Aureimonas sp. SA4125: one gene and its partners. The main gene of each other region encodes a partner of the protein of the gene in region 3 in a complex. Links are inferred from orthologs where the notes say so. Each region holds a gene or a part of one and is shown on either strand. Other genes may lie near its edges. The genes, in order: eno, pnp and Sa4125_RS10215.

Region 1 (9,280 bases), 190 kb from region 3 along the record:
TCGGTGCCGGCGGCGACGAGGATCTTCGTGACCGTGCCCTCGTCGACGGCCTCGACCTCCATCGTCGCCTTGTCGGTCTCGATCTCGGCGATGACGTCACCCGAGGAGACCTTGTCGCCCTCCTTGACCAGCCATTTCGCGAGGGTGCCCTCCTCCATCGTCGGGGAAAGGGCCGGCATCGTCACATTGATCGGCATCGGGCTCTTCCCTTAATCGCGGTAGCAGACGGCTTTCACCGCATCGATGACGTCCTGGACGGTCGGCAGCGCCAGCTTTTCCAAGTTGGCGGCATAGGGCATCGGCACGTCCTTGCCGGTGACCTTGAGAACCGGCGCGTCGAGATGGTCGAAGGCGCGTTCCATCAGCTCGGAAGCGATATGCGAGCCGATCGAGGACTGCGGCCAGCCCTGCTCGACGGTGACGCAGCGGTTGGTCTTCTGGACGGACCGCACCACCGTCTCGATGTCCATCGGCCGGATCGTCCGGAGATCGATGATCTCGCAGTCGATGCCGTCCTTCGCCAGTTCCTCGGCGGCGGCGATCGCGTAGGTCATGCCGATCGAGAAGGAGACGATGGTGACGTCGCGACCCTTGCGGTGGATGCGCGCCTTGCCGATCGGCACGGTCCAGTCGTCGCCCTTCGGCACCTCGAAGCTCTGGCCGTAGAGAATCTCGTTCTCGAGGAAGACGACCGGGTTCGGGTCGCGGATCGCCGATTTCAGGAGGCCCTTGGCATCGGCCGCCGAATAGGGCGTGACGACCTTGAGGCCGGGGATCTGGCCGTACCAGGCGGTGAAGTCCTGGCTGTGCTGGGCGCCGACGCGCGCGGCGGCGCCGTTCGGGCCGCGGAACACGATCGGGCAGCCCATCTGGCCGCCGGCCATGTAGAGCGTCTTGGCGGCGGAGTTGATGATCTGGTCGATCGCCTGCATGGCGAAGTTGAAGGTCATGAACTCGACGATCGGCCGAAGGCCGGCGAAGGCCGCACCGACGCCGAGGCCGGCAAAGCCGTGCTCGGTGATCGGCGTGTCGACGACGCGGCGCGGGCCGAACTCTTCCAGGAGGCCCTGGCTGATCTTGTAGGCGCCCTGGTATTCCGCGACTTCCTCGCCCATCAGGAACACCGCGTCCTCGCGGCGCATCTCCTCGGCCATGGCGTCGCGCAGTGCCTCGCGCACGGTGGTCGTCACCATTTCCGTGCCGGCCGGATAGTCCGGCGCGCTGTCGTCGGGCTCGGGATTGGCCCTGGCGGCGGCAGGCACCTTCGTGCCCTCCGATTCCGACTGGGCCTTTTCGCCGGAAGCTTCGGACGGTGCAGGCTTGGTCGGTGCGTCCTGGGTTGGCTCCTCCCTAGGGCCAGCTGCAGGTGTAGCAGAGGCGCCATCCATCGCCGCGGCGTCCTCGCCTTCGGCGAGCAGGATGGCGATGACGGCATTCACCTTCACGCCTTCGGTGCCGGCGGGAACGACGATCTTGCCGATCGTGCCCTCGTCGACGGCCTCGACTTCCATGGTCGCCTTGTCGGTCTCGATCTCGGCGATGACATCGCCGGCGGCAACGCTGTCGCCTTCCTGCTTCAGCCATTTCGAGAGCGTGCCCTCCTCCATCGTCGGAGACAAAGCGGGCATCAGAATATTGGTCGGCATGTGCCCGGTTCCTCTACTTCGTCGCCTGGGGCGCGATGTCGGCGTAAATATCGGTCCACAGCTCGGACGGATCGGGCTCGCGGTCGTTCTGGGCGTAATCGGCGGCATCGGCGACGATGTCGCGGACGTTCTTGTCCATCGCCTTCAGCTCGTCGTCGGACAGACCGTGCGCCTCGATCAGCCGCTGCTTCACCTGTTCGATCGGGTCGTGGTCCGAGCGCATCTTCTGCACCTCGTCGCGCGACCGGTATTTCGCCGGATCGGACATGGAATGGCCGCGGTAGCGGTAGGTCATCATTTCGAGGATAATGGGACCTGCGCCCGAGCGACAGTGCGCCGCGGCCAGGTCGCCGGCGGCCTTGACGGCGCGCACGTCCATGCCGTCGACCTGGATGCCCGGAATCTTGAAGGACAGGCCGCGATGGGCGAAATTCGTCTCGGCCGAGGCGCGGCTGACCGATGTGCCCATGGCGTAGCGGTTGTTCTCGATGATGTAGACGACCGGCAGCTTCCACAGCGAGGCCATGTTGAAGCTCTCGTAGACCTGGCCCTGGTTGGAAGCGCCGTCGCCGAAATAGGTGAGCGAGATCGAGTCGTTGCCGTTGTAGCGGTTGGCGAAGGCCAGGCCGGTGCCGATCGACACCTGCGCCCCGACGATGCCGTGGCCGCCGTAGAACTTCTTCTCCTTGGAGAACATGTGCATCGAGCCGCCCTTGCCGCGCGAATAGCCGCCGCGGCGTCCGGTGAGCTCGGCCATGACGCCGCGCGATTCCATGCCGGTCGCCAGCATGTGACCATGGTCACGATAGCCGGTGATGACCTGGTCGCCTTCCTTCAGCGCCATCTGCATGCCGACGACGACCGCTTCCTGGCCGATGTAGAGATGGCAGAAGCCGCCGATGAAGCCCATGCCGTAGAGCTGGCCGGCCTTTTCCTCGAATCGCCGGATGAGCAGCATGTCGCGATAGGCGGTCAGCTCCTCCTCGCGCGAGAACTCGCTCGGCGCCGGCGCATCGAATTGTTCGAGGGTGCGCACGACTTCTGCCGCGCCGTCAGGAGCGGCAGCGTCTGCGGCCTCGACGAACTTCTTCTGCTTGATGGTCGCCATCGCGCCCTCCGATCAGCAATGCACCCGGCTGGATGCAAATTTTGCCGGAGTATATGCGGGCACGAGAGCAGAGCAAGCGACGCACAGAAATACACCAGATTTCAGTTAAAATGCTGCTTCGCAGCAATTTTAACCTATTACTGGTTACTTAGCGAAGGACCGCATGATGGTGACTTCGTCCGGGGCAGTATAGCCCAAGAGCCGACGGGCACTCTCGTCGATCATGTCGCGCTCGAGCGTGCCGTCGTGGAGTAGCTGGACGCGGCGTTCGAGCTTCTCGCGCCGCTCGAGGAGCTTCTCGTAGCGCGCTGTCCCCGCCGCGAGGTCGGCCGTCAGGATATCCTTCGAACCGATGCCATATTTTCCGCTCTGCGCGTGGAAGGCGAAATAGGCAAGGAAGCTCAGCGTGATCGCGGGCACGATCAGGCGGCCCATCTTCGAGTTTCTGTGCTGTCTGGTGCGCATCGGTCTCTCCATCCCGCCATGTTGCCAGCGGAGCTTTAAGGCCGGGTTAAGCCTGTCGCGTCGTCGCGACGGGAAGCGCCCGGGGAACTTCGCATGCGTTGAACCGCTCTTTTGACGACGGCGCCGAATCCCGAGCGGCGACATCATTCAAGGCGCCTGCCGATGCCCAATCCTCACGATGACGCCTTCCGGTCCGAAGCGACAGCTGCGATCGAGGCACCCGCTTTGCCGTTGCGAAGACCGCCCGATACCGGCGAGACGCTGTCGGATTATTTCGCCTTCGAGGAGATCTTCGCGCGTGTCCTTGGCACTGCCGATCACGAGCTCGCGGCGTCGAGCAAGTTCCTGTTCTGGAGTGGGCTTGCGGCCGGGCTGGCGCTCGGCCTGACCTTCCTGGCAAAAGTCATCTTCACCCATCATGCCGGAGAGGCGAGCCCCGGCATTCTCGGCAATCTTCTCTATCCCATCGGTTTCATCGTCATCGTCATCGGCCGCTACCAGCTCTTCACCGAAAACACGCTGACGCCCGTGGCTCTGGTTCTCACCAAGCTGGCCAGCCTGGCCAATCTGCTTCGCCTATGGCTGGTGGTGTTTGCCGCCAACATGATCGGCGCGATGATCGACGCGGCCATCGTCGCCTACGCCGAGGTGCTTGAGACGGATGCCCTGAATGTCGCCGTGGAGATGGGACACCATGCGCTCGGGACATCGTGGCTGGGGCTCTTCTCGAAGGCCCTGATCGCCGGCGGAGTCGTCGCCTCGATGGTCTGGTTGATCCATGCCGCGCGCGACACCATGGCCCGCATCACCATCGTCTGGATGCTGATGTATTTTATCGGCGTCGGCGGCTTCTTCCACGTCGTCACGTCGTCCGTCGAGGTCTTCTTCCTCGCCTTCCGGGGCGAAACCTCGTTCTGGGCCCTGTGGCCGCAGTTCATCCTGCCGGTCTTCCTGGGTAACACGCTCGGCGGCATAGGCTTTGTCGCGATCGTCAATTACGTCCAGTTCGGCGAACTCGAGAGCAGCAGCTCGTTGCAGCGTTATGGCGACCGGCTGACCTGGCGGGAATGGATTTTCGGGCGGTCACGGGTGTTTGGCGACGAAAGAGCGCGTGTGGAGTGAATCTGGTCGAGGAAGAAAGCATCCGGGAGAATCCTGACTGCCGAGTGTGATGGTGTGGCCGACCTCCGTGCCGCTTACTCTGGATCTCCCCCGCTTCGTGCGAGGGAGATCAAGTCAGGCCGATGATGCTCCCCCGGCCCTCACAATCGAGAGGCTGATGCCAGCGTCTCCCGCCGTTCAGCGACGGCGCAGGATCGAGCGACCGGCATAGGCCGCCTGGTCGCCGAGTTCTTCCTCGATGCGCAGGAGCTGGTTGTATTTCGCCAGCCGGTCCGAGCGGGCGAGCGAGCCGGTCTTGATCTGTCCGCAGTTCGTGGCGACGGCGAGGTCGGCGATGGTCGAATCCTCGGTCTCGCCGGAGCGGTGCGACATCACCGCGGTGTAGCCGGCACGGTGGGCGACGCTGACGGCATCGAGCGTCTCGGTCAGGGTGCCGATCTGGTTGACCTTGACCAGGATCGAATTTGCGACGCCGAGCTCGATCCCGCGGCGAAGCCGGTCGGAATTGGTGACGAACAGATCGTCGCCGACCAGCTGGCAGGAAGCGCCGATCTGCTCGGTCAGGGCCTTCCAGCCATCCCAGTCGTCCTCGGCCATGCCGTCCTCGATCGAGATGATCGGGTAGGCGGCGGCCAGCTCGCCGTAATAGGCGGCCATCTCGGTGGGCGACAGCTTGCGGCCTTCGCCGGCCAGATCATAGACGCCGTCCTTGAAGAACTCGGTCGAGGCCGGATCGAGCGCGAGGAAGATGTCCTCGCCCGCCTTGTAGCCGGCCGTGTCGATCGCCTGCATCACGAAGTCGAGGGCTTCCTTGGCGGAGCCGAGATTGGGCGCGAAACCGCCCTCGTCGCCGACATTGGTGTTGTGGCCGGCATTCTTCAGCATCTTCTTCAGCGTGTGGAAGACTTCCGCGCCCATCCGCAGCCCTTCCGAGAAGGTCTCGGCGCCGACGGGCATGATCATGAATTCCTGGAAGTCGATCGGGTTGTCGGCGTGGGCGCCGCCGTTGATGATGTTCATCATCGGCACCGGCAGGAGATGCGCCGACGCGCCGCCGACGTAGCGGTAGAGCGGCAGGCCCGAGGAATCGGCCGCGGCCTTGGCGACCGCGAGCGAGACGCCGAGGATGGCGTTGGCGCCGAGCCGGCTCTTGTTGGCGGTGCCGTCGAGCTCGATCAGGATCTGGTCGATGCGCATCTGGCTCTCGGCCTCGAGACCGCCCAGCGCCTCGAAGATCTCGCCGTTGACGGCATCGACCGCGGCGAGCACGCCCTTGCCCATGTAGCGCTCGTCTCCGTCACGCAGTTCCATCGCCTCGTGCGCGCCGGTCGAGGCGCCTGAAGGAACGGCGGCGCGGCCCATGGAGCCGTCTTCGAGGATGACGTCGACCTCGACCGTCGGATTGCCCCGGCTGTCCAGAATTTCCCGTCCGATGATGTCGATGATCGCGGTCATGGCCCACTCCTCTGCTGACGCGTTGGAAGCCTCTTAGACCAGACCTGCGACGGATTGAACTCGTTTCGCGAAATTCCGCGGGCTAGCGGTCAGGCCGCGGCCTCGAAGGCAAGGAAGGGGCCGCCTGCGTCCGCGAGCGGGATGACGAGACGCTCGTCCTTGTGCCGAAAGCTCATACCCGCCTGCCGCGCCCGCTCCTCGACCGGACCGGTCGCGGGAACCGTCAGAACCACGCCCTCGAGGCGCAGGCCACGCTCGGCGCCCCGAATGGCACCGTAGCGTTCGGCGAGCGTCGACCGCATCAGCACCTCGAACTGGACGTTCGCCGCGCCGAGACCGGTCTGGTCATCCTCTCTCGCCACAGGGGTATGGCCACTGGCCGCCTGCAGCAGCGCGACGAAATCGGCAGGGTGTGGCTCCGAGAGGACGAGCCGCGCCATGCCGGTCACGCCATTGGCATGGACCGTCAGCGCCGATCGATCGCCCGGCCTCGCCAAAGCCTGGCAGCAGAAAAAGAAGAGGTCGGGCACCCGCCGGTCGTTCGCGAAGGCGAGACGAAACCCGAGCTCGCGCCTTGCGCCATCTGGCGCCTCGAATATTCGCGCGAACTGGAAGACGTCGCCGTCGGCAAGTCCGGAGGCCCGAAAGGCGCGCCAGTCCGCCTCGGCATCGTCCGATGCGAAGGCGATGCCGGAAAAGCCCGGCGCGCCGCGCCGGAACCGGAAGGCGCCATCGCGAGAGACGAAGACGGCGCCGCCCTGCCCGGCTTCGGCATAGGCCGCGGGATCGCCGATAGCGAGCGGCTCCAGATAGGTGCCGTCGGCGAAGAAGACGCAGGCGTTTTCGGTCCCGAAGGGATGCGCGGCGTTTGGGGCGACGGTAAAGCCGAGGGTGTCGAAGAAGGTGCGCGAAGCATCCAGCGAAGTGACGGGCATGACGATGTGGTCGATGCGACGAGCCGGAGGACCGGCCCCCTGCGTCTGAGCTCTCTCGCCGTTCATCTGCGCAACCTCTTTTTCCAGCCTCGCACCCGGCCGCTGGCCCCGCGGCCCAGCGACTCACGCAGATGCGCACGTGTCGGCTGCTTCTTCTCCCCACCGGAGAGAAATGACCGGCAGGTCGATGAGGGGGGCCGGAGGCGACGACGCGACAGCTCTTCAGTGTGCAATGGCGGGTCTTGCGGCCCGCTCCCCGCTCCCGTCTCGCTGGAGGGGAGAAGAAAAAGCGTTGCCGTTGGCCCGCGACACGGCACTTCGCGACGATCCGTCAGACCAGCCGCGACTGCTCCAGTGCCGCGGCGATGAAGCTTCGGAACAGCGGGTGCGGCTCGAAGGGGCGCGACTTCAGCTCCGGGTGATACTGCACGCCGATGAACCAGGGATGGTCGGGAAACTCGACCGTCTCCGGCAGCAGGCCGTCCGGCGACATGCCGGCGAAGATCATGCCGGCCGCTTCCAGGCGCTCGCGGTAGGCGCGGTTCACCTCGTAGCGGTGGCGATGGCGTTCGGTGATGTCGGTCGCGCCGTAGATCTCGGCGATGCGGGATCCCGGTGCGAGATCGGCGTGATATGAGCCGAGCCGCATCGTGCCGCCGAGATCGCCTTCGCGCGCCCGCTGCTCCAGCTCGTTGCCGCGCATCCATTCGGTCATCAGGCCGACCAGCGGTTCGTTCGTCGGGCCGAACTCGGTCGAATCGGCGTCCGCGATGCCGGCCAGCGACCGCGCGGCCTCGATGACGGCCATCTGCATGCCGAAACAGATGCCGAAATACGGCACGGCATGTTCGCGGGCGAATTTCGCCGCCAGTATCTTGCCCTCGGCACCGCGCTCGCCGAAGCCGCCGGGAACAAGGATTCCGTTCACGCGGTCGAGATAGGGCGTCGGGTCCTCGGCCTCGAAGACCTCGGAGGAGATCCAGTCGAGCTTCACGCGCACCTTGTTGGCAATGCCACCGTGCTGCAGGGCCTCGGTCAGCGATTTGTACGCATCCTTGAGGCCGGTGTACTTTCCGACGATGGCGATGGTGACCTCGCCCTCGGGATTGTGGATGCCGAGCGAGATCTGCTTCCAGCGATCGAGCTTGGGCTTGGGCGCCGGATCGATCCCGAAGGCGGCGAGAACCTCGGTATCGAGGCCCTCGTGATGGTAGGCGATCGGCACGTCGTAGATCGTCGCCACGTCCAGCGCCTGGATCACCGCGCTCTCGCGGACATTGCAGAAGAGGCTCATCTTGCGACGCTCCTCGACCGGGATCGGCCGGTCGGCGCGCACGAGAAGGATGTCGGGCTGGATGCCGATCGAGCGCAGCTCCTTCACCGAATGCTGCGTCGGCTTGGTCTTCAGCTCGCCGGCGGTGGCGATATAGGGCATCAGCGTCAGGTGGATGTAGATCGCACCGTTGCGGGGCAGATCGTTGCCGAGCTGGCGGATCGCCTCCATGAACGGCATGGCCTCGATGTCGCCGACCGTGCCACCGATCTCGCAGAGGACGAAGTCGAACTCCTCGTTGCCGTCGAGGACGAAATCCTTGATCGCGTCGGTGACGTGAGGAATGACCTGGACCGTCGCGCCGAGATAGTCGCCGCGCCGCTCGCGGGCGATGATGTCCTTGTAGATCCGCCCGGTGGTGATGTTGTCCTGCCGGTTGGCCGGACGGCCGGTAAAGCGCTCGTAATGGCCGAGGTCGAGGTCGGTCTCCGCGCCGTCATCGGTGACGAAGACCTCGCCATGCTGCGTCGGGCTCATCGTGCCCGGATCGACGTTCAGATAGGGATCGAGCTTGCGCAGGCGCACGCGGTAGCCGCGTGCCTGCAGGAGAGCCCCGAGGGCCGCCGAAGCGATGCCTTTTCCAAGGGATGAGACCACGCCGCCGGTGATGAAGATATATCGCGCCATGGGGCTTCCAGTTAACTGCTGTGGGTCGATTCGGCCAGTCCGTATCCGGCCGCAAAATGAAACAGGGCGCTTGGAGCGCCCTGCTGGTTACCTGTCGCTCGGGTCCGGCCCTACTGGACCGGCCTCGCCTGCCCGGCCGGCGACGTTGCGGGGGACGTCGCGTCACCCGAGCCGCCATTGCCTGTCGCCGGTGCGGACGGCGCCAGTTCGGCAGGAGCGGCATCCGGCGACGGCGTTTCCGCGGGCGACGTGGCCGCATCCGGAACCGCGGCGTCCGGCGCCGTCGCTTCCGGCTGCACCACCGGCGAGGCGCCGGTGACCGGTGCCGTGCCGGCCGGCGCCGTCGCTGGCAAGTCGCTCGGTGCCGCCGGCGCCGCAGCGGGCGCGTCGGCTCCAACCGCAGGCGTCTCAGCACCCGGTGTCGCGGACGGCGCATCGGCTGCCCCGGATGCAGGCGCTTCGGTCGTCGGCGTGACGGCGTCCGGTGCAGCCGGCGTCGTCGGTGCGGCCCCATCGTCCGTCGGTACGCCGCCGAGCTGGTCGAGCAGGTTGCCGCTGGCGGCGCCTGCCGCTCCAGCCGCACCTGCCG
Region 2 (9,417 bases), 2.7 Mb from region 3 along the record:
CCGGGAATGTCGATCATCTGATTTTCTTCCTCGAGGAAGAAGTGATGGTGATCGGAGGTATTGGTGTCGAAATAGGTCCGCTGGCCCTCGCCGGTCAGCGGCCGGATGATGCCGACGTCGGTGAACTGGTGCAGCGTATTGTAGACGGTCGCCAGCGATACGGGTTCACCGGCCTTGTGCGCTTCGGCGTAGAGCTCCTCGGCCGACAGATGGCGGTCGCCGGATCCGAAAATCAGGTTGCAGAGCGCCACGCGCTGGCGTGTCGGCCGCAGGCCGGCGGCGCGAAGACGCTCGAACACACAAAATGAATTCATCCGGGCCCGACTTTCCATCGATATTCCCACGCTTTCGATATCAAAGCTTGTCGCTCCTTCTTTAACGGAAGGACGAAGGTCCATGCAAGACCTGGTGCAAGACCTGGTGATTGTCGGCAGCGACGGCAACCGATGGCGGCGGCTACACGTCGCATCCGTCGCCAAGGACGGCAAGCGCCTTGCCCGAGCCGCGCAGCGGCAAGACGTAACGCCCGCGGGGGGTCGACACCTCCGCTGCCTTGCCGGCCTTCAGCGCCGCGATGAGAGGCGAGAACGCCTCGAAAGGAGCGATCCGGACAAGCTCGCCCGACGCCGTGGCGCCGGATCGCGCCGCCGCGATGAAGGCGACGCCGTCGACCGAGACGACGACGGTGTAGTCGGCATCGCGCGGCAGTCCCGCTCCGCCCGAGACGACAAGTGCCAGACGCCCGGCCCCCGCACAGCGAAACAGGAGGGCCGGCGTCGCGTCGCCGAGGAGATAGCCGGCCGAACGGCCGGAGCCGCCGACGGCCTGGCCCGTCCACCCCTCCGCCGCCATGGCGGGCTGGACGACGGGACCGGCGAGGCAGAGTGCCAGGATCGGTGCGAAGCGGCGGCTGATCGGCATTCGCGCTCCCCGGCAAATTCGCGTCCCGGCTGCCGGGCGCTTACAATCCTGCCGCAAAATCCTTAGCTTGGCCAGGAATGGGCGACAAGCGACGGCGGACGATCGGCATGGCACGGGTTTGTCTCGGGCTCGACCCGTGCTAAGGGCGACGCCGAAACCGGCGGGGACCGGACGGGTTGGGATGATCATGGCACCTGGCAAAGCGCATTACGATTACGACGAACTGATCAGTTGCGGCCACGGCCAGCTGTTCGGCCCCGGCAACGCGCAGCTTCCGCTGCCGCCGATGCTGATGTTCGACCGCATCACCGAAGTGACCACCGATGGCGGCCAGTTCGGCAAGGGGTCGATCAAGGCCGAGTTCGACGTCGATCCCGATCTCTGGTTCTTCAAATGCCATTTCGAGGGCGATCCGGTGATGCCGGGCTGTCTCGGGCTCGACGCGCTCTGGCAGCTCACCGGCTTCTATCTCGGCTGGCTCGGCGAGCCCGGCCGCGGCCGGGCACTCGGCGTCGGCGAGGTGAAGTTCACCGGCCAGGTGACACCGAAGGTCAAGCTCGTGGAATACGGCGTCGAGTTCAAGCGCGTCATGCGCTCGCGCCTGAAGCTCGGCATCGCCGAGGGCTGGATGAAGGCCGACGGCGAGGTCATCTACACCGCCAGCAGCCTGCGCGTCGGGCTGTTCTCGGACGAAGAGCCCGTCAGCGAATAGGCTTCTGGCGTGCCGAGCCCCGCCGGCGGCGGATGCGGGGCAGGACAAGTTTGGAGGAAATGCGATGAGACGTGTCGTGGTCACCGGAATGGGGATCGTGTCGTCGATCGGCAACGATATCGAAGAGGTCCTGGAGTCGCTGATGGAGGCCCGCTCCGGCGTCTCCTTCGCCGAGGACTATGCCAGCCATGGCTTCAAATGCCAGGTGCAGGGCGAGCCGAAGCTCGATCCCTTCGCCGTGCTCGACCGGCGCACCGCGCGCTTCATGAGCAAGGGCACGGCCTGGAACTACATCGCCATGGAGCAGGCGATCAAGGATTCCGGCCTCGAAGAGTCCGACATCGTCAATCCGCGCACCGGCATCATCATGGGCTCGGGCGGACCGTCGACCCGCATGATCGTCGAGGCTGCCGCGATCACCGAGAAAAGTGGCCCCCGGCGCATCGGTCCGACAGCCGTGCCGAAGGCGATGAGCTCGACCGCCTCGGCCGTGCTCGCCACCCAGTTCAAGATCAAGGGCGTCAACTACTCGATCTCTTCGGCCTGCGCGACGTCGAACCACTGCATCGGCAATGCCTACGAGACGATCCAGATCGGCAAGCAGGACATCATCTTCGCCGGCGGGTCGGAGGATCTCGACTGGACCATGTCGAACCTCTTCGACGCGATGGGTGCCATGTCGTCGGACTTCAACGACAAGCCGAGCGAGGCCAGCCGCGCCTATGACAAGGACCGCGACGGCTTCGTCATCGCCGGCGGTGCGGGCGTCCTGGTGCTCGAGGAATACGAGCACGCCAAGGCGCGCGGCGCCAAGATCCTCGCCGAGATCGTCGGCTACGGCGCGACCTCGGACGGCCACGACATGGTCGCCCCGTCCGGCGAGGGCGCGGCGCGCTGCATGCGCATGGCGCTCGAGACCGTCGACACCGAGATCGACTACATCAACCCGCACGCCACCTCGACGCCGGTCGGCGACAAGATGGAGATCCAGGCCATCCGCGAGGTTTTCGGGGCCAAGATCCCAAAGATCTCGGCGACAAAATCCCTGACCGGCCATTCGCTCGGGGCCACCGGCGTGCAGGAGGCGATCTACTCGATCCTGATGATGCAGAACGACTTCATCGTGAAGTCGGCGCATATCGACGAGATCGATCCGGAATTTGCCGACCTTCCGATCGTCAGGGAGCGCGTCGACAAGGCCGGTCTTCGGACCGTCCTCTCCAATTCGTTCGGATTCGGCGGCACGAATGCAACGCTGGTTTTCCGCAAAGTGGACGACTGATCGCGTCCCTGACTGTAATAGGGCGAAACATCACGTGTCATCAGCAGCTTGCCCGATATGCTATCGCCTGTCGCCAAGACACGGCGATGTGACGGACGAGACTAGCGAAGGGAATGCTCGATGGGCGATCTGATGAAGGGCAAGCGCGGCCTCGTTATGGGTGTCGCCAACCACAATTCCATCGCCTGGGGCGCCGCCAAGGCGCTGTCCGCCCAAGGCGCGGAAATCGCGCTGACCTATCAGGGCGAGGCGTTCGGCAAGCGGGTGAGACCGCTCGCCGCGGAGATCGGCTCGACGATCCTCCTCGACTGCGACGTCGAGGACATCGCCTCGGTCGACAGGGTGTTCGAGACGCTGAAGGCCGAATGGGGCACGATCGACTTCCTCGTCCACGCCCTCGCTTTCTCCGACAAGAACGAGCTGAAGGGCCTCTACGCCGACACGAGCCGCGACAACTTCGCCCGCACCATGCTGATCTCCTGCTTCTCCTTTACCGAGATCACCCGGCGGGCCACCGACATTATGACCTCGGGCGGCTCGCTTTTGACGCTGACCTATGGCGGCGCCACCCGCGTCATGCCGAACTATAACGTCATGGGCGTCGCCAAGGCGGCGCTGGAGGCCTCGGTGCGCTATCTCGCCGCCGACTACGGCCCGCGCAACATCCGCGTCAATGCCGTCTCGGCGGGCCCGGTGAGGACGCTTGCCGGCGCCGGCGTCTCGGATGCGCGGCTGATGCTGAACTACCAGCGCAAGAACGCGCCGCTCCGACGCAGCGTCTCGGTCGACGAGGTCGGCGGCTCGATCCTCTATCTCCTGTCGGACCTCGCCAATGGCGTCACCGGCGAGATCCACTACGTCGATTCCGGCTACAGCATCATGTCGATGCCCTCGCTCGACGAGTTGAAGATCCAGGAGCGCCGCGCCGCGATCGTCGACGACGAGACGGCAGCGCAGGCGGCGAAATAGCGGGCAGCGCCGCGCCGCCGGCCTTCCTGTGCCCGTGGGGCAGTCATGCCCCGCATATCGCTTGGGCAGTCATGCCCCGCATATCGCTGGATAATCACTGCCGCGAGAGTTCGGGCGATTGCCGAGATCACCCGAGAGGCTGGGATTCAGTCTGCCGCGCCGGATAGTGCGAAAACCGGGTCCGGCTTTTTAGCCGGGCGCCCTAGGCCGAAGGCCCCCGGCGTGCGGCGCGGCGGCGGCGCATGCCGATAGCCCCGGCGATTCCGGCACCGGCCGCCCAGCCACCGGCAAAGCCGGCAATGGTGAGGAACAGACCGTCGCCCGTCACCGGCAGTGCCGGGCGAAAATCACCGAGAGTCCGGCGCAGCAGAGCCCCGTCCGGGTCGCCGAGCGCCAGGAACGGCCGCAGCAGCGGCGGATTGCGCGTCAGGATGTCGTAGCGCTGCCGCAACTGTGCATACCGAGCGATGGTCGTCGCAGCATCCTCTCCCTGGCGCGCGACGAAGCTGTCTGAAGCCTCGCGCAAACGGGCCACGGCCGACTCCCGCGACAGTCCCGCCGTCGCCGCGCTCGCATCGAAACGCTCGACGACGCTCGCCAGGGCATCCACGGCCCCACCCAGGCGCTGCAGATATTGCTGGGTCAGTTCGCTGGCCTGGCTCACCAGACCGCCGAAGAAAAGTGCCGCGACGACGCGGATCAGCAGCGCGCTCATGCCGGCCGTGTCCATGCTTGCGACGGTGTCGGTTTAGGGCAGAAGGTCGTCTTCTCGCGGAGGCGCACGGTTTCATCCGGGATCATCATGCCCCGTCCTTCTCGATCCCCGTCAGCCTGGCCCCGTCAGCCTGGCATGTCGACGGGACGGAAGAAAGGCGGTGGCCCCGTGCGATAACGCTCACCGCCGGACGGCCGCCGCCATCGATATCGCTCCCCAGGGGCTTCAGAGCTGCTCCACGCGCTCGGGATGGACGACCTCGATCCGCCCCTCCAGCTTGTGTGGGGCAAGGCCTTCGCGCCAGGCGAGCAGATGCGGCATGGTGAAGTGCTTCGCCAGCGCTTCGCGCGTCTCCCATTGCTCGACGAAGACGAGGGTCTCCGGGTCCAGCACGCTGGCGAGAAGATCGTAGCGCAGGCATCCCGGTTCCAGCCGGGTGGCGTGAATGCATGGCGTCGCCGCGGCGACGACGGCCGCCTGCGAGCCGGGCCGGATCTTCAGTGTCGCGATCAAGTAAATCAATGTGTTCCTCCCCTTGCGCCCGAAGCTTCCGCAGCGCGTGCCCTTCATGCCGTGCCCGGGGGCCCCGCGTCCAGCGGGCGCATGAAAAAAGGCGCGCCCCTTGCGGAGCGCGCCTCGATCGAACATGCGGGAGAAAGGACGCTTACGCGGCCTCTTCGCCGCCCTTGATCTCTTCGCCGGTGGCCTGGTCGACGACCTTCATCGACAGGCGGACCTTGCCGCGCTCGTCGAAGCCCATCAGCTTGACCCAGACCTTCTGGCCTTCCTTGACGACGTCGGTCGTCTTGGAGACGCGCTCGGCGCCCAGCTGCGAGATGTGCACGAGACCGTCGCGCGAGCCGAAGAAGTTGACGAAGGCGCCGAACTCGACGGTCTTCACCACCGTGCCCTCGTAGATCACGCCGACTTCCGGCTCGGCGACGATGGAGTGGATCCACTTCCGCGCCGCTTCGATCTCCTTGGCCGAGGACGAGGCGATCTTGACGGTGCCGTCGTCCTCGATGTTGATCTTGGCGCCCGTCTTCTCGACGATCTCGCGGATGACCTTGCCGCCCGAGCCGATGACGTCGCGGATCTTGTCGGTCGGCACCATCATCACCTCGATGCGCGGCGCGAACTCGCCGAGCTCGGCGCGGTTGGTCGACAGGGCCTTGGCCATCTCGTCGAGGATGGTCAGGCGACCGCCCTTGGCCTGGTTGAGGGCGACCTTCATGATCTCCTCGGTGATGCCCTGGATCTTGATGTCCATCTGCAGCGAGGTGATGCCTTCGGAGGTACCGGCGACCTTGAAGTCCATGTCGCCGAGATGATCCTCGTCACCGAGGATGTCCGAGAGGACGGCGAAGCGCTCGTCTTCCTTGATCAGGCCCATGGCGATGCCCGCGACCGGACGGCCGAGCGGCACGCCCGCGTCCATCAGCGCCAGCGACGTGCCGCAGACGGTCGCCATCGAGGACGAGCCGTTGGACTCGGTCACCTCGGAGACGGCGCGGATCGTGTAGGGGAAGGCTTCCTTGCCGGGCAGCATCGGGCGAATGGCGCGCCAGGCGAGCTTGCCATGGCCGATTTCGCGGCGGCCGGGCGAACCCATGCGGCCGGTCTCGCCGACCGAATAGGGAGGAAAGTTGTAGTGGAGGAGGAAGCTCTCCTTGTAGGTCCCGGTCAGGGCGTCGACGAACTGCTCGTCCTCGCCGGTGCCGAGCGTGGCGACGACGAGCGCCTGGGTCTCGCCGCGGGTGAACAGCGCCGAGCCGTGGGTGCGCGGCAGGATGCCGGCCTCGGCGACGATCTGGCGGACCGTCGAGAGATCACGGCCGTCGATGCGGCTGCCGGTGTCGAGGATGTTCCAGCGGACGATCTTCGCCTGCAGGTCCTTGAACACCGCGCCGACGACTTCCTTCGGCGCCTTCGGATCCTGGCCCTCGGGCAGGAAATGCGCCATCACCTTCGCCTTCACCGCGTCGACGGCGGCGTAGCGGGCCATCTTGTCGGTGTTCTTGTACGCATCGCGCAGCTCGCCTTCGACGAGGGCGAGCATGTCCTTCTCGAGGCCGGAATTGTCGGCGGTGACGTGCTCGCGCGGCTCCTTGGCGGCGTGCTCGGCCAGCTGGATGATCGCGTCGATCACCGGCTGCAGGCCACGGTGGCCGAACATGACGGCGCCGAGCATGATGTCCTCGGACAGCTCATGGGCTTCCGATTCCACCATGAGGACGGCGTCGTGCGTGCCGGCGACGACGAGGTCGAGCTCGGACTCCGGCATTTCGTCGACATGCGGGTTCAGCTTGAACTCGCCGTTGATGTAGCCGACGCGGGCGCCGCCGATCGGGCCCATGAAGGGCACGCCCGACAGCGTCAGCGCGGCCGAGGCGGCGACGAGCGCGACCATGTCGGGATCGTTCTCGAGGTCATGCTGCAGGACGGTGAGGACGACCTGGGTGTCGTTCTTGTAGCCGGCGGCGAACAGCGGACGGATCGGCCGGTCGATGAGGCGCGAGGTCAGCGTCTCCTTCTCGGACGGACGGCCCTCGCGCTTGAAGAAGCCGCCCGGGATCTTGCCGGCGGCAAAGGTCTTTTCCTGGTAGTTGACGGTCAGCGGGAAGAAGTCGAAGCCGACCTTGGGCTTCTTCTCGGACACGACAGTGGCCAGAACGACGGTCTCGCCGTAGGTGGCGAGCACCGCGCCGTCGGCCTGGCGGGCGATCTTGCCGGTTTCCAGAGTGAGGGTACGGCCCGCCCACTCGATCTCGACTTTGTGCGTATTGAACATTGGATGTGTGCCTTTGGTGGGCGCCGCGGCCGGCCGGAGGGCCTTGCGCGGTCGCATTCGCTTGTCAGAAGCGTGTCATGGGCAAGACGACGGGAGGCTTCGGGAAAGGGCTGTCCCTCTCGGCACGATCGCGCCCGAACGGCTTTGCCGTCGCGGACCATGCCGGGAAGCCTCCGGCAATCCTGCCCCATGACCGTTTCGGTTCATCCCGGCCGCCTTTCGGCCGCCGGACGGGGCAGGGCCTCGCCCGAAAAGGCGAAGCTCCTGATAGAGAACCGGCGGGATCGTCCTCGGGACGCCCGCCGGGCAGTGGATACTAGCGGCGCAGGCCGAGGCGCGCGACGAGCGCGGTGTAGCGCGGCTCTTCCACGCGCTTCAGGTAATCGAGCAGGCTGCGGCGGGTGGCGACCATGCGCAGAAGGCCACGACGCGAGTGGTTGTCCTTCTTGTGCGACTTGAAATGGTCGGTCAGGTTGTTGATGCGCTCGGAGAGCAGCGCGACCTGGACTTCCGGCGAGCCGCTGTCGCCTTCCTTGGTCGCGAATTCCTTGATGACTTCAGCTTTACGCTCAGGCGTGATCGACATCGTCTAGCCCTTTCTGATGATGGGTTCTGGGTCGCCCGAGGCAGGGATGTCGTCCAGCCTGGGCCATGGAAGCGCGTGGACAGGGCCAAAAGCCCGTCGGCGCTGGGCGGGGTATAGTCCAATTTTGCGGGGAATGCCAGTCTGGTGCCGGAAGGGACCGATCCCCTCACAATCGGCAGGCACCCTTCACTCCCACCACGGATCGCCCTCCCGCCGGTCTCCCGTCCAACAGCCGCAGGAAAGTCGCTCCACGCCGCAGCGATCGATTCCGATATCGCGCAGCATCCGGTCGTCCCGCCGCGCCAGCAACTGCGCGAAGGCGGCTCGCCGCGCGCGTTCCATCCGTCTGGTCGCCCATCGCCGGCCGATGGCGATCCACAGGCTTTTCGACCAGCCCAGGCGGCGCTTCGGGGGGATTTCGGACATCTCGGCATCTCCTGTGAGCACCGCCCTTTCTTCGATCCGAAGCCAACATTTGACAAACGAGTTATTCCGCCATTTTCTATGAGAATTCCTCATGCCGATCGCGAGACATGCCGTGACGCTGGACAGCGAACTTCTGCGCACCTTCCTCGCCATCAACGATGCGGGAAATTTCACCAAGGCGGGCGAGGCCGTCGGTCGAACGCAGTCAGCCGTCAGCCTGCAGGTCAAACGCCTCGAGGGACTTGTCGGAGCGCCGCTCTTCACCCGCGGACCGCGCGGCGTGGTCGGCACGGCGGCGGCGGAATATCTGCTGCCCAACGCCCGGCGCATCATCGCCCTTCTCGACGAGACGTCCGCGGCCATGCGCAGCCGCCCGCTCAACGGGCCGGTGCGGATCGGCATGCCGGAAGAGTACAGCCACACCATCCTGCCGCAGGCGCTCGGCGCCTTCGCCAAGCGCCATCCGCTGGTCGAAGTGACGGTCAGCTATGCCAGTTCGGCCGCCAACCGCCAGGCCGTCGCGGCGGAGGGGCTCGAACTGGCCGTGGTCTTCGAAGAAGCCGGCACAGGATCTGCGGAATGGCTCGCCACTGACCCGACCGTCTGGGTCACCTCCACCGTCCACTGTGTTCACGAACAGGACCCGGTGCCGGTGGCGCTGAACGCGACGCAGGGCTGGTGCCGGGCGGTCGCGCTCAACTCGCTCGACCGCGCCGGCATCCGGTTTCGCGCGGCCTATACCGCCGACACATGCAGCCCCCTGCAGGCTGCGGTCACGTCGGGCCTTGCCATTGCGCCGCTCTGTCGCAGCCAGATTCCGCCGAAGTGCCGCGAGCTGACCGAAGGCGACGGTTTCGGCATCGTCGACAGCTCATCGGTCGGATTGTTGCGCAACTCCATGGCTACCGGAGCGGTCGTCGACGGCATGGCCGAGGCCATTCGCGGAGCCTTCGCGCAACGCACCTTCGAGTGACCAACCCTGGTCGCCCGCTCGGGCGGTTGCCAAGCTTGGCTG
Region 3 (9,940 bases):
GGTGTTTTTGGGTCTTCCACCTCTGTACCATTTCACGTCCGTGGAGAAATCCCGAACGTCCATCTTTCGACGCGCATCCGGCCCGTTATCGAGCGGATTGCGCGAGATTTCATCGGTCGCCCCAGGCGGCCAGTCAGTTACGCAGGTCGCCCCAGCAGTGTCGCCAGCCTCCACCGGATCCCTGACGCTTCAGCCCGAGCCTTATCAGCCTCGGCGCCAGCCATCCTCGAGTGCGAATCGCCGCCGCCCAACGACCTTTGCGGACGCACCTTTCCCCGTATTCCTCATGGCGTCTGACGCCAGGATGCGCGCCGAGGTGAGCGTCCCGGAGAGATTTCGCCATGCCAAACAAGATGCTGATCGATGCGTCGCATCCCGAGGAAACCCGGGTCGTCGTCGTCCGGGGTAACCGGATCGAGGAATTCGACTTCGAATCCGAGCATAAGAAGCAGATCAAGGGCAATATCTACCTCGCCAAGGTGACGCGCGTCGAACCGTCGCTTCAGGCCGCCTTCGTCGAATACGGCGGCAATCGCCACGGTTTCCTGGCCTTCAGCGAGATCCATCCCGACTACTACCAGATCCCGGTCGCGGACCGTCAGGCGCTCGTCGAGGACGAGATGGCCCGCGTCCGCGAGGAAGAAGAAGACGAAGAGCGCAAGATCACCGCGCAGCGTCGCAATCCCCGTCGGCCGGGCGGCGGCAAGTCGATCCGCGCTGCCGAATCGTCGGGCGACGACAGCATTTTCGAGCCGATCGCGGCCGAGGGCGGCGAGCCGGGCGACGAAGAGACGGACGGCGCGCCATCCCTTTCCGAGAATGAGCACGAAGCGCCCGAGCTGATGGGCGACGACGCCGGCGGCGACGAACTCCTCGGCGACGAGTCCGAAGACGAGACGTCCGGTGAGGAAGCCGACGCCGAGGGGCGCCCGGCACGCAGTGCCAGCGGTCGTGGGCGCCGGTCGCGCTCCCGCCGTGGTCACGGCGCCGAGGATGCGCCGGGCGGCGACGATGAAGAGGAAGTCGTCGACGAGATGGGCGCCGAGGACGCGATGGAGGAAGTCCCCGTCCGCGTTCCGCGCGCCCCGCGCAAGCAGTACAAGATCCAGGAAGTCATCAAGCGCCGGCAGATCCTGCTGGTCCAGGTCGTGAAGGAAGAGCGCGGCAACAAGGGCGCGGCTCTCACCACCTATCTCTCGCTCGCCGGCCGCTATTCCGTGCTGATGCCGAACACCGCGCGCGGCGGCGGCATATCGCGCAAGATCACCAACATCGCCGACCGCAAGCGTTTGAAGGAAGTGGCGCGCGAGCTCGAAGTGCCGAAGGGCATGGGCATCATCCTGCGGACCGCGGGCGCGATGCGCACCAAGGCCGAGGTGAAGCGCGACTACGAATATCTGATGCGCCTGTGGGAGACCGTCCGCAGCCTGACGCTCGCCTCGGCGGCGCCGACCCTCGTCTACGAGGAGGGCAGCCTGATCAAGCGCTCGATTCGCGATCTCTACAACAAGGACATCGACCAGATCTGCGTCTCCGGCGAGGAGGGCTACCGCGAGGCCAAGGACTTCATGCGGATGCTGATGCCGAGCCAGTCGAAGGTCGTCCAGGCCTATCGCGACCCCGTGCCGATCTTTGCGCGCGGCGGCATCGAGGCGCAGCTCGACCGCATGCTGCAGCCGCATGTGACGCTGAAGTCGGGCGGCTACATCATCATCAACCAGACCGAGGCGCTCGTCGCCATCGACGTCAATTCGGGCCGGTCGACGCGCGAGCACTCGATCGAGGACACCGCCTACCAGACCAATCTCGAGGCGGCCGAGGAAGTGGCGCGGCAGCTGCGCCTGCGCGATCTCGCGGGCCTCATCGTCATCGACTTCATCGACATGGAAGAGAAGCGCAACAACCGCGCCGTCGAGAAGAAGATGAAGGACTGCCTGAAGGACGATCGCGCCCGCATCCAGATCGGCCATATCTCGCATTTCGGCCTGATGGAGATGAGCCGCCAGCGCATCCGCGCCAGCGTTCTGGAATCCACCACCCGCGTCTGCCCGACCTGCGACGGCGTCGGCCACATCCGGTCCAACTCCTCGCTGGCGCTGCACGTCGTGCGCGCCATCGAGGAGCATGTGCAGAAGCATTCGACGCACGACGTCATCGTCAAGGTGCCGACGGCGACCGCGCTTTACGTCCTCAACGAAAAGCGCCAGACGATCGAGGATCTGGAGCGGGCCAACGGTCTCAGGATCACGATCGAAGCCGACGATTCGCATGGCCACCAGCATGTCGCCATCGAGCAGGGTCCCGAGGCTGTCCGCCGCGAGTACCTGCCGGCGGTCGCCCCTGTCGTCTACGAGGACGAGCCGGAGGATCTCGACTTGGTCGAGGACGTCGAGGAGACCGAAGAGACCGGTTCGGCGACCGCGGTGGTCGACGCACCCGCCGGCGATGCCGACACCGAGGAGAAGACCGACGACCAGCCGCGCCGCAAGCGCCGGCGTCGGCGCCGGCGGGGCGGCAGCGACGCCTCGGATGACGGCCAGGATGCCGGCGATGCTGGCGAGGACGATGGCGGCGACGACGCGTCGGGCGACGACACGGTCGCTACCGACGACGAGGGCGACGCCGAAGAGACAGCAGCGACTCAGGTGACGTCCGACGACGAGAGCTCCGAAGAGGAGCGCGCCCGCAAACGCCGCCGTCGCGGTCGCCGTGGCGGGCGCAAGAATCGCGACGGGGAAACCGAGGGCGTGTCGGCCGGTGCCGATGACCGGACCGAGGGCGAGAACGGCGAAGCCGTGACCTCCGGCGAGGACGGTCCGCTTGAAGCAGGCGCCCTGCCCTTGCCTGAGACGGCGGAAGAGGTCGGTGCGGCCGAGGTAGCCGAGCTGCCGTTCGAGGCTTCCCCTGAGCCCGTCCGCAACCCCTGGGACAGCGCTCCGGCGACCGAGGCTGAGCACGAACAGCCGACTGCCGAGCCCACCGCCGTGGCCGAGGTCGCACCTGTTTCGGACGAGCCGGCTGGGGCTGAGGTGGCTCCGGTTGCGGCGGTCTTGGAACCCGTGACCGAGGCTCCGGCGCTGCTGGAGGCGGAAACTGCAGCGGGCGAGACCCGCGTGACCGACGAGGCTGCCGCGCCCGTCGAGGAGGCTGCCGCGCCCGCCGAGCCGGCGGTTCGCTCGGAGCCGGCCGTCACCTCCAGCCGCGGCAGCGAACAGGCCGAGCCTGGAGCCAAGCGCACCGGCTGGTGGGCGCGCCGCAGCTTCTTCTAGAATCAGGCGGCCGCAACACGCACAGGACATCACGAAGGGCGGGGATCATTCCCCGCCCTTCGTCGTTGCCGGCAGCAGGCATCAGCCATTCTGATCGAGAAAGTCCGCCATCCGATCGGTCGCCTCGATCAGCGACGGGGTGCTGCAGGCGTAGGACAGGCGGACGAAGCGCTCGCCGCGGCGGACATCGAAATCGCCGCCGGGCGTCAGCGCGACGTGGCTGTTTTCGAGCAGCGCGCGGGCAAAGTGCGTCGACGTCCCCGCCCCTTCCGGCACGGCGGCATAGGCGTAGAAGGCGCCGTCGATCGGGGCGATCGCGCTGAAGCCCATTTCCGGCAGCCGCCGCATCAGGATGTCGCGATTCGCCGCGTAGCCGTCGCGGACAAGCGCCATCTCCTCGACCGCGTCCATCGCCGCGACGGCCGCGACCTGCGACAGTTCCGGCGCCGAGATGTAGAGGCTCTGCCCGATCCGCTCCGCGGCCCGCATCAAGGGCTCCGGCAGAACCAGCCAGCCGACACGCCAACCGGTCATGCAGTAGAGTTTCGAGAACGAATTGACGACGATCGGGCTGTCGGAAAACTCGAGGGCAGAGGCTTCCTTCGGGCCGTAGACGAGGCCGTGATAGATCTCGTCGGAGATGAAGGTGATGGCTTGCTCGTCGCAGAATTCGACCAGGCGCTGCAGTTCGCCGCGCGGCGTCACGGTTCCGGTCGGGTTGGCGGGACTGGCGATCAGCACGCCGTCGAGCCTGCCCCGAGCGTGCTCGAAAGCGAGGCGCTCGGTGTCCAGGATATAGCCATCGGCGGCGTCGACCTCGATCTCGACCGGGACGAGGCCGAGGGCGCGAATGATGTTGCGATACGCTGGATAGCCGGGCGCCGCGATGGCGATGCGCTGGCCGGGATCGAAGGCGGCGAGGAAGGCGAGGTTGAAGCCGGCCGAGGAGCCCGTGGTCACCATGATGCGCTCGGGCGCGACGGCCCGGCCATAGGTGTCGAAATAGTGATGGCCAATGCGCTGGCGCAGGTCTGCACGCCCCAATGCGTCGGTATAACCGACGCGGCCATGGTCCAGCATCCGCCGTGCCGCGGCGATGGCCGCGCGGGGCGCCGGGGCTGCGGGCTGGCCGACCGCCAGCGAGATCACTCTGTCGCCGCGGGCGATCATCCGGTTTGCCTCCGACAAGACGTCCATGGCACGGAACGGCTCGACGGCCGAGCGGGCCGAAGTCTTGACGGTGATGATCTTTGACACTGTGATACTCCTAGAACGGCGCATTCTGCGGCACAGGGCGTGTCGCATGCCGCACGGCGCGGGTCAGGCCGGGATAGCCTCACATTTGCCGGATTGAAAAGGATTGGGATGTCGACGCGAATCCGACCGACCATCTTGAGAAGGACAGAATAAGGCCGATGATCGCTCGCCTCCAGACCCGACTTGTCTGTCTCCTTATCGCCTGCGTGATGGTTCCCTCCAATACGTTGGCCGCGGGGCCCGTCGGTCGCGGAGTTCCGGTGGTCCGGGACGCGGAGATCGAGGGACTGGTCGCTGAATACACGCAGCCGATCCTGAAGGCGGCGGGGCTTTCCCGCTCCGGGGTCGAGGTGATTCTCGTCAACAGCCCCGAGTTCAACGCCTTCGTCTCCGGTCGGCGCATCTTCATCAACACCGGCACGATCGTCGGCTCCGAGACGCCGAACGAGCTGGTCGGCGTGATCGCGCACGAGATCGGCCATCTGGCCGGTGGCCACCAACTGCGGCTGCGCGAGCAGATGGAGCAGGCGCAGAGGATCGCCCTGATCGCAGGCCTTCTGGGCGCCGGTGTCGCCGTGGCAGGCGCTGCGACCGGGTCTTCCAACGCGGCGCGGGCGGGCTCAGGCCTTGCGGTTGGCGGCGGTACGGCAGCGCTGCGCGGGCTTCAGGCCTATCAGAGGTCCGAAGAGACCACGGCCGACCGCTCGGCGCTGGTCTATCTCGAAAAGGCCGGCCAGTCCGGCAAGGGATTGATCCAGAGTTTTGAGGGGTTGGAACGGGCCAATCTCCTCTCGGGCGTCTCGCCGCGGCGCTACATCACCTCCCATCCCGCTCCCCGCGACCGCATCGTGCGGCTCCAGGATCTCGCACGCCAGAGTCCCTACTACGACCGCAAGGACGATCCGGCCTTGCAATTGCGCCATGATCTGGCCCGCGCGAAGATCGCGGCCTATGGCGAGGGCGCGGGTGCCGTCAGGCGGATGTTCTCGAAGGATTCGCGGGGTCTTGCCGCAACCTATGGCGAGGCGATTTCCGCCCATCTTTCGGGCTCGCCGGCGATCGCGCTGCAGAAGATCGACGCCCTGATCGCCAAGGATCCGAAAAGCCCCTGGTTTCACGAAATCCGCGGCGAGATCCTGATGGAGGCCGGCAAGGCCAAGGAGGCGGCCGTCGCCTTTACCCGCGCTGCCAAGCTCGACCCGACGAAGTCCGGTCTTCTCCAGGCCTCGATCGGCCAGGCCATGGTCACCGGGGGCGATGCCGACGACATGAAAAACGCCATCGCCATCATCAAGAAAGGGCTGCAGTCGGACCCTTCGAATGCCAGCGGCTATCGATTCCTGGCTATGGCCTACGGGCGAATAGGCGATGATGCCTCGGCCGAACTCGCGATGGCGGAGGCTCACTGGCAGGCCGGGGCCCTCCTCGACGCACGGATCTTCGCCGCACGGGCGCAAATGAAGCTGAAACCCGGGTCGCCGCAGTGGCTGCAAGCCCAGGACATCATTTCCACCAAGAGCTCATCGAAGTGACCGTGAGATTTCCGGTCCAAAAAGGAACGCCATCTTGATTCGAAAGTCTCTCCTCGCCGCGACGGCCGCAGCCTTGGCCCTGGCTTCCCCCGTCCCGGCGATGGCCCTCACCGCGGGCGAAAAGACCGACATCGAAGCCGTGGTCCGGGACTATCTCATCCGCAATCCGGAGGTGCTGCTCGAGGCGATGGACGCCCTGCAGGCCAAGCGACAGGTCCAGGAACTGGCCGAGCAGAAGGAAGCGATCGCGCTGGCCGGTCCGAATCTTTTCGCAACGCCGGCCGGCACGGTCTTCGGCAATCCGCAGGGAGACGTGACGATCGTCGAGTTCTTCGACTACAATTGCGGCTACTGCAAAAAGGCAATGACCGACATGCAGGCGCTGGTGGAGGCCGATCCGAAGCTCCGATTCGTCCTGAAGGAAGTTCCGGTCCTCGGCCCCCAGTCGATGGAGGCGAGCCAGGTCAGCCTGGCCTTCAGGCATGTCGCGCCGGAGCGCTATGTCGATTTCCACATGAAGCTCCTCGGGCTGAAGGGCGTCGCAAACGCCGACAGCGCCCTTACCGTCGCCGAGGAGCTCGGGGTCGACGAAGCGGCCATCCGCACGGCAATGACGTCGCCGGAGGTCGAGGAAACGCTGAAGGAGGATGCGCGCATCGCCGAGCTTCTGAAGATCACCGGCACGCCCTCCTACGTCCTTGCCAACGAGGTGGTGCCCGGCGCCATCGGCATGGAGGGCTTGGCCGAGAAGATCGCCAACGTCCGCAGTTGTGGTAAGACCGCCTGCTGAAGGCTTTACCGCGCGGCCGATCTTTCGGCTTTTCGAAGCGGGCGGCTCGGTCTATACACGGCCGATCTTGCCGCTGTCCGCGTGTCGGCGCGTCGACATCGGTTCTCATCAAGAGTTTCGTCATCGTAGGCTGGTAGCGATCGCGTAACGGCACGGCCTGGGCAGGCGCCTCTTCGATGCGGGCCCGTGAATGCGTTCGGGTCCGCCCGCAGTCCCCCGGCAGTCCGGCCAGGTTCAAAGGTAAAGCATGTCCACCAAAGACAACATCATCGACCGCGGCCTTGTTCGCGAGCTGGCCGATATCCTGAACGACACGGATCTGACCGAGATCGAAGTCGAGCAGGGTACGCTGCGCGTGCGCGTCTGCCGCCAGAAGGAATTCGGCGGCTATCCCGCCCAGATGCACATGGCACCCTTTCCGCAGCAGGCAGGCTACGCGCCGGACATGCAGTCGGCCCCGCCTGCGGCGGTGGTGGCAACCGGCCCCGAGGTTGGCAGCGTGCCCTCGCCCATGGTCGGCACGGTCTATCTCGCCTCGGGACCCGACGCCAAGCCTTTCGTCGAGATCGGCCAGACGGTCGTCGAGGGCGAGACGCTCCTGATCATCGAGGCGATGAAGACCATGAATCAGATCCCGGCCCCGCGTGCCGGCAAGGTCAAGAAGATCCTCGTCGACAATGCCCAACCGGTCGAGTACGGCGAACCGCTCGTCGTCATCGGCTGAGGCGAGAAGCACGATGTTCAAGAAAATCCTGATCGCCAATCGCGGCGAGATCGCCCTCAGGGTACTGCGCGCCTGCAAGGAACTCGGCATCCCGACGGTCGCCGTGCATTCGACGGCCGACAACGCCGCCATGCATGTCCGCCTTGCCGACGAGAGCGTCTGCATCGGCCCGCCGCCGTCGCGCGACAGCTATCTGAACATTCCGCAGATCCTGGCGGCCTGCGAGATCACCGGCGCCGACGCGGTGCACCCAGGCTACGGCTTCCTGTCGGAAAACTCGCGCTTCGCCGACATTCTGGACGCGCACAAGATCACCTTCATCGGCCCGACCGCCGAGCATATCCGGATCATGGGCGACAAGATCGAGGCCAAGCGCACGGCCAAGCGCCTTGGCATCCCTGTCGTGCCGGGCTCGCCCGGCGCCGTCACCGACGACGTCGAGGCGGCGAAGATCGCCAAGGAGATCGGTTTTCCCGTCATCGTGAAGGCTTCCGCCGGCGGCGGCGGACGCGGCATGAAGGTGGCGCGCACCGCCGAGGATCTGTCGCTGGCACTTGCCACCGCTCGCACGGAAGCGGGTTCAGCCTTCGGCGACGACGCGGTCTATATCGAGAAGTACCTGGAGAAGCCCCGGCATATCGAGGTGCAGGTGTTCGGCGATGGCGCCGGCAATGCCATCCATCTCGGCGAGCGCGACTGCTCGCTGCAGCGCCGTCACCAGAAAGTCTGGGAAGAGGCGCGTTCGCCCGCCCTCTCCGACGCTCAGCGCGACAGCATCGGCATGATCTGCGCCAATGCCATGAGCCAGCTGTCCTACCGCGGCGCCGGTACGATCGAGTTCCTCTACGAGAACGGGGAATTCTACTTCATCGAGATGAACACGCGGCTGCAGGTCGAGCATCCCGTGACGGAGGCGATCACCGGGCTTGATCTCGTGCACGAGCAGATCCGCGTCGCCGCCGGGGTCGGCCTGTCGCTGAAGCAGTCGGAAGTGGTCTTTTCGGGACACGCCATCGAATGCCGCATCAATGCCGAGGATCCAGCGACGTTCGCCCCCTCGCCCGGCACCATCACCCACTACCACACACCGGGCGGCCTCGGCGTGCGCGTCGATTCGGGCATCTACCAGGGCTATGTCATCCCGCCCTTCTACGACAGCCTGATCGGCAAGCTCATCGTCTCCGGCCGGACCCGGCAGGAATGCATGATGCGGCTGCGCCGTGCCCTCGACGAGATCGTCGTCGATGGCGTCAAGACGACGCTGCCGCTGTTCCGCGACCTCGTCGACAATGCCGACATTGCCGCCGGCAACTACGACATCCACTGGCTGGAGAAGTACCTGGCCGACAAGCAGCCGCACTGAGCCGGCCATGGCCAGGCGACGGGACCAGCGCTTCGAGATCACGCCGGGGATCCTGCTGAAGGCCTATGCCTGCGGGATCTTTCCCATGGCCGAGAATGCCGACGATCCGGGACTGTTCTGGATCGATCCGGAAGAGCGGGGCATCATCCCGCTCGACAGCTTTCACGTGTCGCGCAGCCTGAGGAAGACGATCCGCCGCGGCACGTTCGAGATGCGCTACGACAGCGCCTTCCCGGCCGTCATCGACGCCTGCGCCGAGCCGGCGCCGGGCCGGGCGAACACCTGGATCAACGCCGAGATCCGCAAGCTGTACCTGCAGCTTTTTCAGAACGGGAATGCGCACTCGGTCGAAGCCTGGCGCGACGGCCATCTCGTCGGCGGGCTCTACGGCGTCAGCCTCGGGGGCGCGTTTTTCGGCGAGAGCATGTTTTCGCGCGAGACCGACGCCTCGAAAGTGTCGCTGGCCTTTCTCGTCGAACGCTTGCGTCTTGGGGGATACCGCCTGCTCGACGCACAGTTCATCACCAGCCATCTTGCCCAGTTCGGCGCGGTCGAGATCTCGCGCGCGGACTATCACGAAAGGCTCGAAGAGGCGGTCGCCCTGCCCGCGACCTTCTATCCGGCGGGCGGGGGCACGGCCGAATCGCTCTTGCAGCCGGTCAGCCAGACGTCATAGACCGGGTGCTCGACGGCGTTGAGGCCGGGTGAGTCGGCAAACATCCAACCGGTAAAGATGCGCCTGATCTGGCGGTCCAGGGTGATCTCGTCCACCTCGGTGAAACCGTCGGTCTGCGGCGGCACGCTGGGCGGGCTGGTATAGCAGACGCGCGGCGTCACCTGCAGGGCACCGAACTGCACCGTTTCGTCGATATAGACATCGAAGGACGTAATCCGCCCGGTGATCTTGTCGAGACCGGAAAACTCGGCGACCTTGTTCTTCACGCGCTCTGCAGGCGGAGCGGGCGTCGCCGCGCCCTCGCCGGGCGCAGGAGCGTCGCTGGGCGC

Evidence for each region.
Region 1: the proteins of Sa4125_RS10215 (region 3) and eno are in contact, whole or in part, in a solved structure (PDB 2FYM), measured with the Escherichia coli proteins. The link is inferred for Aureimonas sp. SA4125 from one-to-one orthologs.
Region 2: the proteins of Sa4125_RS10215 (region 3) and pnp are in contact, whole or in part, in a cryo-EM structure (PDB 9QH0), measured with the Escherichia coli proteins. The link is inferred for Aureimonas sp. SA4125 from one-to-one orthologs.

What each region holds. Positions count from the first base shown.
Region 1 is NZ_AP025032.1:2,388,903-2,398,182, forward strand. What follows is about bases 3,658-6,466. They hold eno (phosphopyruvate hydratase), read right to left. Parts: upstream 5,797-6,466; coding sequence 4,519-5,796; downstream 3,658-4,518. Other genes in these bases: Sa4125_RS11090 (formate/nitrite transporter family protein), read left to right, coding at 3,658-4,341; Sa4125_RS11100 (VOC family protein), read right to left, coding at 5,886-6,466. Also shown: Sa4125_RS11070 (pyruvate dehydrogenase complex dihydrolipoamide acetyltransferase), read right to left, coding at 1-197; Sa4125_RS11075 (pyruvate dehydrogenase complex E1 component subunit beta), read right to left, coding at 210-1,646; pdhA (pyruvate dehydrogenase (acetyl-transferring) E1 component subunit alpha), read right to left, coding at 1,660-2,604; Sa4125_RS11085 (septum formation initiator family protein), read right to left, coding at 2,899-3,219; more of Sa4125_RS11090, read left to right, coding at 3,445-3,657; more of Sa4125_RS11100, read right to left, coding at 6,467-6,797; Sa4125_RS11105 (CTP synthase), read right to left, coding at 7,063-8,691. UniProt on the Escherichia coli protein: Catalyzes the reversible conversion of 2-phosphoglycerate (2-PG) into phosphoenolpyruvate (PEP). It is essential for the degradation of carbohydrates via glycolysis.
Region 2 is NZ_AP025032.1:4,900,893-4,910,309, reverse strand. The notes cover bases 4,828-7,773. They hold pnp (polyribonucleotide nucleotidyltransferase), read right to left. Parts: upstream 7,391-7,773; coding sequence 5,264-7,390; downstream 4,828-5,263. Other genes in these bases: rpsO (30S ribosomal protein S15), read right to left, coding at 7,707-7,773; Sa4125_RS23185 (putative quinol monooxygenase), read right to left, coding at 4,828-5,121. Also shown: iron response transcriptional regulator IrrA, read right to left, coding at 1-314; Sa4125_RS23210 (hypothetical protein), read right to left, coding at 457-921; 3-hydroxyacyl-[acyl-carrier-protein] dehydratase FabA, read left to right, coding at 1,109-1,633; fabB (beta-ketoacyl-ACP synthase I), read left to right, coding at 1,698-2,915; enoyl-ACP reductase FabI, read left to right, coding at 3,036-3,884; Sa4125_RS23190 (DUF2937 family protein), read right to left, coding at 4,087-4,599; more of Sa4125_RS23185, read right to left, coding at 4,825-4,827; more of rpsO, read right to left, coding at 7,774-7,976; Sa4125_RS23170 (hypothetical protein), read right to left, coding at 8,163-8,402; Sa4125_RS23165 (LysR family transcriptional regulator), read left to right, coding at 8,494-9,375. UniProt on the Escherichia coli protein: Involved in mRNA degradation. Catalyzes the phosphorolysis of single-stranded polyribonucleotides processively in the 3'- to 5'-direction. Also involved, along with RNase II, in tRNA processing.
Region 3 is NZ_AP025032.1:2,193,720-2,203,659, reverse strand. Bases 1-3,469 are described here. They hold Sa4125_RS10215 (ribonuclease E/G), read left to right. Parts: upstream 1-341; coding sequence 342-3,269; downstream 3,270-3,469. Other genes in these bases: Sa4125_RS10210 (aminotransferase class I/II-fold pyridoxal phosphate-dependent enzyme), read right to left, coding at 3,351-3,469. Outside these bases: more of Sa4125_RS10210, read right to left, coding at 3,470-4,466; Sa4125_RS10205 (M48 family metalloprotease), read left to right, coding at 4,685-6,058; Sa4125_RS10200 (DsbA family protein), read left to right, coding at 6,093-6,848; accB (acetyl-CoA carboxylase biotin carboxyl carrier protein), read left to right, coding at 7,096-7,572; accC (acetyl-CoA carboxylase biotin carboxylase subunit), read left to right, coding at 7,586-8,935; aat (leucyl/phenylalanyl-tRNA--protein transferase), read left to right, coding at 8,943-9,611; Sa4125_RS10180 (DUF2155 domain-containing protein), read right to left, coding at 9,551-9,940. UniProt on the Escherichia coli protein: Endoribonuclease that plays a central role in RNA processing and decay. Required for the maturation of 5S and 16S rRNAs and the majority of tRNAs. Also involved in the degradation of most mRNAs.